One region of the Paenibacillus sp. AR247 genome, then DNA from elsewhere that is predicted to be linked to it. Evidence: predicted binding sites of a transcription regulator. Region 1 holds the regulator's gene; the other holds the start of a gene.
What was found. Region 1 encodes CtsR, which represses protease genes until heat stress. Its sites were predicted from a motif close to ATGGTCAATAAAGGTCAAACA; they were not measured.
Positions count from the first base shown of each region.

Region 1 (3,419 bases):
TACGGCTGGGAAATGTTCAGCGAGTACAAGAAATATGTCATTTCTACCGATAAATTGCCGGCAAAGGTCGCCACTGAAGGTGCGATTCGGCGGGATATCAACGACGTGGATGTTCTGGATACGGTCTATTCTGCATTTTCCAAACGTTATAATGGATTAATGGTTCGGACGCGGGAATGGTGGACCCGTTCGGTATTGGATGAGGATGGACATACCGCGGTATATTATTCGGCATCAGGTGCGCCGGAGGGATATGTTCTTTATAAGGTGGAAAACAAGGAGTTCACCATCGATGAACTCGTTTATGTCACGGATGAGGCACGTCGTGCGCTATGGACTTATATCGCCAATCACGATTCAATGGTGACGCAGGTAATCGTCAATTTCATGCCGATGGATGACAGTCTTACATATCATTTGGCCGATCCGCGGATTAACCAGGAGATTATTCCATATGGGATGGCCCGTGTCGTAAATATGAAGAAACTCGTCGAAGCTTATCCTTTTACAGCCTCCAGCGAGGGGGGATCCGAGCGTCTAACTATTCAGCTGACGGATATGTATGCACCTTGGAATGAAGGCGTTTGGAGCTGGTCGTTCTCATCGGACGGAACCGCATCGGTTTCTCCATTGGATTCATCTCAAGAACAGCAGGAAGAGATCCTTAGCTGCGACATCCAGGCACTGACCGTCATGCTGTCGGGGTTCAAACGGCCGGCTGAACTATACCAATCCGGACGAATTGCAGGCAGTGCGAAGGCAGTGAGTATCCTGGAAGCGCGGATCCCCGCCCGACAGACCTTGTTTATGGACTTCTTTTAATTATGGAATAAAATACCTTGCTGTACAATTCTATTGAGCCGGGATCCGGTCAGAATAATAGCCCTCTGCATACGTTGCAGGGGGTTATTTCGCATCGGGGCGGTATAAAAAGAAGGAGAACGTCAAAAATGAAGATACACCCTCTTGGCAAAACGTGAGAATATGTTATAATTTAGATCAAAGAAAGTCAAAGTCAACGTAAATTCAAATGTATGTTTGTTTACGGTTGAACTCACAATAGTGAATGCGCAAGGTTTAGATCAGTTATAACATATTCACCGGGTTAAGATCCAGATTCGAGCCCACGACCATTGGTTAAGTTTAGAGAAGATGGTATGGGTATGCGAACGGACTAACGAATGACCATGAAGGTCTTGACGTTTTAACGTAATGGAGGATGAACAATGCGTAATATCTCTGATATTATTGAACAATATCTGAAGGGTATTCTGCATGATAGTCCCGAAGGAATGATTGAAATTCAGCGCAACGATCTGGCTGATCAGTTCTCATGCGTTCCATCCCAGATCAACTATGTGATCAGTACACGATTCACGCTGGAAAAAGGTTATCTTGTGGAAAGCAAGCGCGGTGGCGGAGGGTATATCCGGATTCAACGGATTGAACTCCCGCAATACTCGGCGCTTCATACGCATCTCCACCAAACGATTGGGGAACGCATCGATCAGAACGTGGCCGAAGGGCTGATCTATCAGTTGGAGGAGGCACGCATCCTTAGCAAACGCGAAGCGAGCATTATGCGCGCCGCGATATCCAGAGAGTGCCTGATGATCAAGCTTCCTTACCGGGATGAGATACGTGCTCGGCTGATGAAGGCGATGCTGATTTCTTTGTTAGGCAAATAGGCTTACGGAGAAAAAGGAGGTACATCGGTATGCTTTGCCAAGAATGTGGTAAGAGACCGGCGACTCTCCATTTTACCAAGATTGTGAATGGTGAGAAGACGGAGTTTCATTTTTGCGAATCCTGTGCCCGGGAGAAAGGGGAAATGATCCCCGGAACCTCTGGCGGATTTTCTATACACAGCCTGCTGTCTGGTCTCATGGACATTGACATGGCCGGCAAAGGGGCGGCAAGCAGCGCCAAGGCTGCTCAATCGCTGAGATGCGAAGAGTGCGGGATGACGTACTCGCAGTTCAGCAAGATCGGCCGGTTCGGCTGCAGCTCCTGTTATAAGTACTTCGGCAACCGCCTGGACCCTCTGCTCAAAAGAGTTCACGGCAGTACCGTACATGTCGGCAAGCTGCCCAAGAGAGGCGGCAGCAAAATTCAAGCCAAACGGAAAATCGACGGCTTGAAGCTCGAGCTTAAGCAGCGTATTCACGAAGAGGAATTCGAAGAGGCTGCGAAGCTGCGCGACCAGATCCGTACGCTTGAGAAAGAATTGTCGGAACAGTAAAGTTCACTCGAAGGAGGAGGAATGCGTGATGCCAAATCTCCGGTTTACCGAGAAAGCGCTGAGCGATTGGATGCGCGGCCAGGCCGATGCTTCCGAAATCGTCATCAGCAGCCGGGTTCGGGTTGCGCGCAACCTGCAGCATCTTCCTTTTCCGCTATTGGCCACCCGCCAGCAGTCGGAGGAAGTGCTCAAACGTCTGACGGGTATTCCCAGTGATCACCTTCAGTCTTTTGGAACTTTTTATACCGTGGAGCTCGACCACATCGATCCGCTGGACAAAAGGGTGCTGGTAGAGAAGCATTTGATCAGCCCCAATTTGGCGAATGAATCTCAGAACGGCGCGGTGATCCTCAGTGAGGACGAATCGGTCAGCATTATGATTAACGAAGAGGACCATCTTCGCATTCAATGTCTATACCCCGGTTTTCAAATCCGCCAAGCCTGGGAGAAGGCCTCGAGCATTGACGATAAATTTGAGGCATACATCGATTACGCCTTTGACGATAAGCACGGGTACTTGACCAGCTGTCCAACCAATGTGGGCACAGGCCTGCGGGCTTCGGTCATGATGCACCTCCCGGCGCTGGTGATGACCCAGCAGATCAACCGGATTTTATCCGCTGTTTCACAAGTTGGGCTCACCGTTAGAGGAATTTACGGGGAAGGCAGCGAAGCAATAGGTAACCTGTTCCAAATTTCGAATCAGATTACCTTGGGACAGACCGAGAATGAAATCATCGACAACCTCCACAGCGTCGTGCTGCAGATAATCGAGCATGAGAAAAATGCACGCACGCGGCTTATGAACGATTCCAGACTCCGCATTACCGACCGCATCAAACGGTCCTACGGGATTTTATCCTACGCGGAAGTGATGGATTCGAAGGAGGCGGGGCAGCGTCTCTCCGACGTGCGCCTTGGGGTTGACCTCGGGATTCTCGAAGGACCGTCCATTTCGGTGATGAATGAACTGAATGTGATGACCCAGCCGGGCTTCCTGCAGAAAACCTACGGTCACGATATGAACACTGAAGAACGCGATATTTACCGGGCGAAGCTCATCCGGGAAACCCTCGGAAAGCGCTGAGCCTTTATGATATACAGCTTTACGATGAAGGACGCAAGTGGAGAAGCGATGATAAAACTCATGGAGGTGCAGGAGATATGATGTTCGGAA
Region 1 is NZ_PCZT01000003.1:58,613-62,031, reverse strand. Features, by position in the region: gene CPT76_RS03265 (GNAT family N-acetyltransferase) at 1-822, shown strand, start outside; gene CPT76_RS03260 (CtsR family transcriptional regulator) at 1,227-1,688, shown strand; gene mcsA (protein-arginine kinase activator protein McsA) at 1,718-2,242, shown strand; gene mcsB (protein-arginine kinase McsB) at 2,271-3,329, shown strand; partial or broken gene clpC (ATP-dependent protease ATP-binding subunit ClpC) at 3,407-3,419, shown strand, end outside.

Region 2 (3,419 bases), on a different contig from region 1:
GATCTCCTCCACGGCGGCGGGATCCAGCCTTCTTCGGCGGGTCATCTCCATCGCGTCCCCGATGCCGTGCATGATGATGCGGCAGTGCCTGATCGCCTGCACGATCTCCTGGATGTTGCGGTCCTGCACCAGCGACTGATACGCTTCATCGCTCAGGAGGTCCGGCACATGCAGCAGCCGGTATTGCGCGCCGACGCGCTTGGCCATGGTGGATGCGATCGTGTTCGCCTGAAACTCCACGCTTTCGCCAAGTCCGCCCCTAGCTGGCACGAACCAGCTGTTCTTCATCGGTACGGCCGCCTGCGGCGTCAACTGCTCCGCCACTTCGGCGAGCGTTGAGCCTCCAGTCACCGCTACGGTGTCCCCTTGGTTCATGACGCCAAGCAGCGCTTTGGCACCCGCGCGTCCCAAGTCACGCTTCGTGAGCGGCGACGATTCGCAATCCCCGGGCACGACCACGACTTTGCGCAAGCCGTACGTCTGGCGGATCTTCTCGCCAAGATCATTGAGGCCGAACAGCACTTTCACCATCGGCTCCATCTGTTCGAGCAGCTTGCTTCCCGCCTCGCTGACCCTCATCCCAGAGCTCTCGATCTCAACCAGGCCCTGGGACTTGAGAAGATCCGTCTCGGCCCGCAGCACCCGCTCGGTCATATGCAGGGATGCAGCGAGCGTTCTCCGGCCGATCAGCTCCGACAGCTTGATCTGATGAAGAATGGTATATCTGGTCTTGAGAACGTCCACGAGATCAGGCAGAAGCTGCTTTTGTATCTCTAATATATCCCGCATTTCTTTCCACTCCTGCAACTTCGCTTCCCTCTCTCCCCTGGCCCTAAAATGTCCCGGGTCAACGTTTTAAGTCCCACCACTATTCTACTCAATAATGGCGCTGGTTGCAAGTAGTCCACTGACTATAATTCACATCAGCCTTTCCTCCTATACAGCATTTTCCTGATTCGAAAAAATTAATAACTTAACCCTTGCATTTTGAGGCAAGCTATCATATAATAACTCTTGCTATTGAATTTTGCGCCCGTGGTCCAATGGATATGACGTAGGCCTCCGAAGCCTGAGATCGAGGTTCAATTCCTCGCGGGCGCGCCATTTTTCTTCAATAGAAGAGAACGCAGAACGGCAACCGTTCTACGTTATGTTTTTAACCAAACGTACCACAGCCAATTAGATGGCTATTTTTTTTACCTTGAGTTTGACTTTCTTTGACTTTTTGTTTGAAATTGTTTATCATGTGGTTAATACGGTAACAGTATGTATAGAATGACCTATTTTGAGCCAATTAAGGGAGGTTTTCCACGTGAGTTATATTCCTATGGTCGTCGAACAAAGCAACCGCGGTGAACGGGCTTACGACATCTATTCCCGTTTGCTGAAAGACCGCATCATTTTCCTGGGCACCGAAGTCAATGACGTGGTCGCCAATTCTATCATCGCCCAGCTGCTGTTTCTCGCAGCCGAAGATCCGGAGAAAGACATCCATTTGTACATTAACAGCCCCGGCGGATCCATTACGGCCGGTATGGCGATTTTCGATACAATGCAGTTCATCAAACCGGACGTATCTACAATCTGCGTAGGCTTGGCCGCTTCCATGGGCGCGTTCCTGCTGAACGCCGGCGCCAAGGGCAAACGCTTCGGCCTGCCGAACAGTGAGATCATGATCCACCAGCCGCTCGGGGGTGCGCAAGGCCAGGCTACGGATATCGAAATCCGCGCCCGCCGCATTCTGAAAATGCGAGACACCTTGAACCGCATCCTGTCCGAACGTACCGGACAACCGCTGGAGCGCATCGAGAAAGACACCGACCGTGACTACTTCATGAGCGCAGCTGAAGCGCAAGAATACGGACTGATCGATAAAGTTCTGGAAAGCACTCCAATCCAAGGCGTGTAAATATTTGCGGCTTTGGAGCCGAAGAAAAACAGGGAATCTCCCCGAATCGATCCGCTTACGGATCGCCGGGTGGCTCCCTGTTTTTTGTTTTTCAAGGCGTCAAGCAGGCTGCAATTGCGCCCATGAACATGATTCTCATAGGCTTGACCACATCAATATATTGATGTATTATTCTAAATACCCGCTTTAAACCATCTACATATTGATTGTCAGCGGCATAGTATATATAACATAATTTCCCACAACACACCATTCATTCCGGTGTTATTTTAAGAAGATCAATTTAATTTTTCAGCGAAGCTGAACCATTCTGTGATCACAAGAATAACGACCACGATATGTGGTGTGGTTATCTACAATGACGTCAATAGACGTTTTTTTTGCGCCCGTGACCACGGCAGAGAACATTATTCAGGAGTGAAGGATCATGCTGATCGTCTATGATTCCAAGACCGGCAATGTCAGACGCTTTATCAACAAGCTGAACATGAGAGCCATTCCGATCGAAGAGCAGGAGCAAGTGAATGAGCCTTACGTGCTCGTAACGTATACAACGGGTTTTGGGCAGGTGCCCGAGAAAGTGTCGAACTTTCTGTCGAAGAACAACCGCATGCTTCGCGGCGTGTCGGCCAGCGGCAACCGGAACTGGGGGCCTCGTTTCGCCAAGAGCGCGGATACGATATCGGAGATGTACCATGTGCCAGTCATCACCAAGTTCGAGCTTTCGGGAACGATACGGGATACGGAGATTTTCAAAGAGAGGGTGCGGAGCATTGAAGCATATTGAACTCAACAACGAAATTATGCAGCGCGGATCGGACGGTTACTTTCAATTGGAAAAAGACCGGGAGGCGGTTGCCGCCTTTATGGAGGAAGTGGAGCGCGATACGATGAAGTTCGGCTCCCTGCGCGAGAAGCTGGATTACCTGATCAGCAACGACTACTATGAGAACGTGTTTGAGCATTACACCTACGACGAAGTCGAGTCCGTGTTCAACCTGACGGCGAGCAGCGACTTCCAATTCCAGTCCTACATGGCGATCTCGAAGTTCTACAAGGACTATGCGATGAGAACCAACGACAAGAAGCAGTATCTGGAGCAGTACCCGGACCGCGTCGCCATCGTGGCGCTGTACTTGGGCGAAGGGAATATCGGTAAAGCGCTCCGAATCGCCGAAGCGATGATCGAGCAGCGGCTGCAGCCAGCGACCCCGACCTTCCTCAATGCCGGCAAAAGCCGTCGCGGCGAGCTGGTCTCCTGCTTCCTGCTGGAAATGGACGATTCGCTCAATTCGATCAACTACGTGCTCGGCACCTGCATGCAGCTGTCCAAAATCGGCGGCGGCGTCGCCGTCAATTTGTCCAAGCTGCGTGGGCGCGGCGAACCGATCAAAGGCGTGGCCGGAGCGGCCAAAGGCATCATGCCGGTGCTGAAGCTGATGGAGGACGCCTTCTCCTATGCCGACCAAATGGGCCAGCGCAAAGGCTCGGGTGCCGGATACTATAACAT
Region 2 is NZ_PCZT01000020.1:39,423-42,841, reverse strand. Features, by position in the region: gene CPT76_RS27320 (sugar-binding transcriptional regulator) at 1-789, opposite strand, end outside; tRNA gene CPT76_RS27315 (tRNA-Arg) at 1,030-1,104, shown strand; gene clpP (ATP-dependent Clp endopeptidase proteolytic subunit ClpP) at 1,313-1,909, shown strand; gene nrdI (class Ib ribonucleoside-diphosphate reductase assembly flavoprotein NrdI) at 2,337-2,696, shown strand; partial or broken gene CPT76_RS40635 (ribonucleotide reductase N-terminal alpha domain-containing protein) at 2,683-3,419, shown strand, end outside.
Region 2: a site for CtsR is predicted at 1,205-1,225, ahead of clpP (ATP-dependent Clp endopeptidase proteolytic subunit ClpP). Genes of this name have one in related genera too.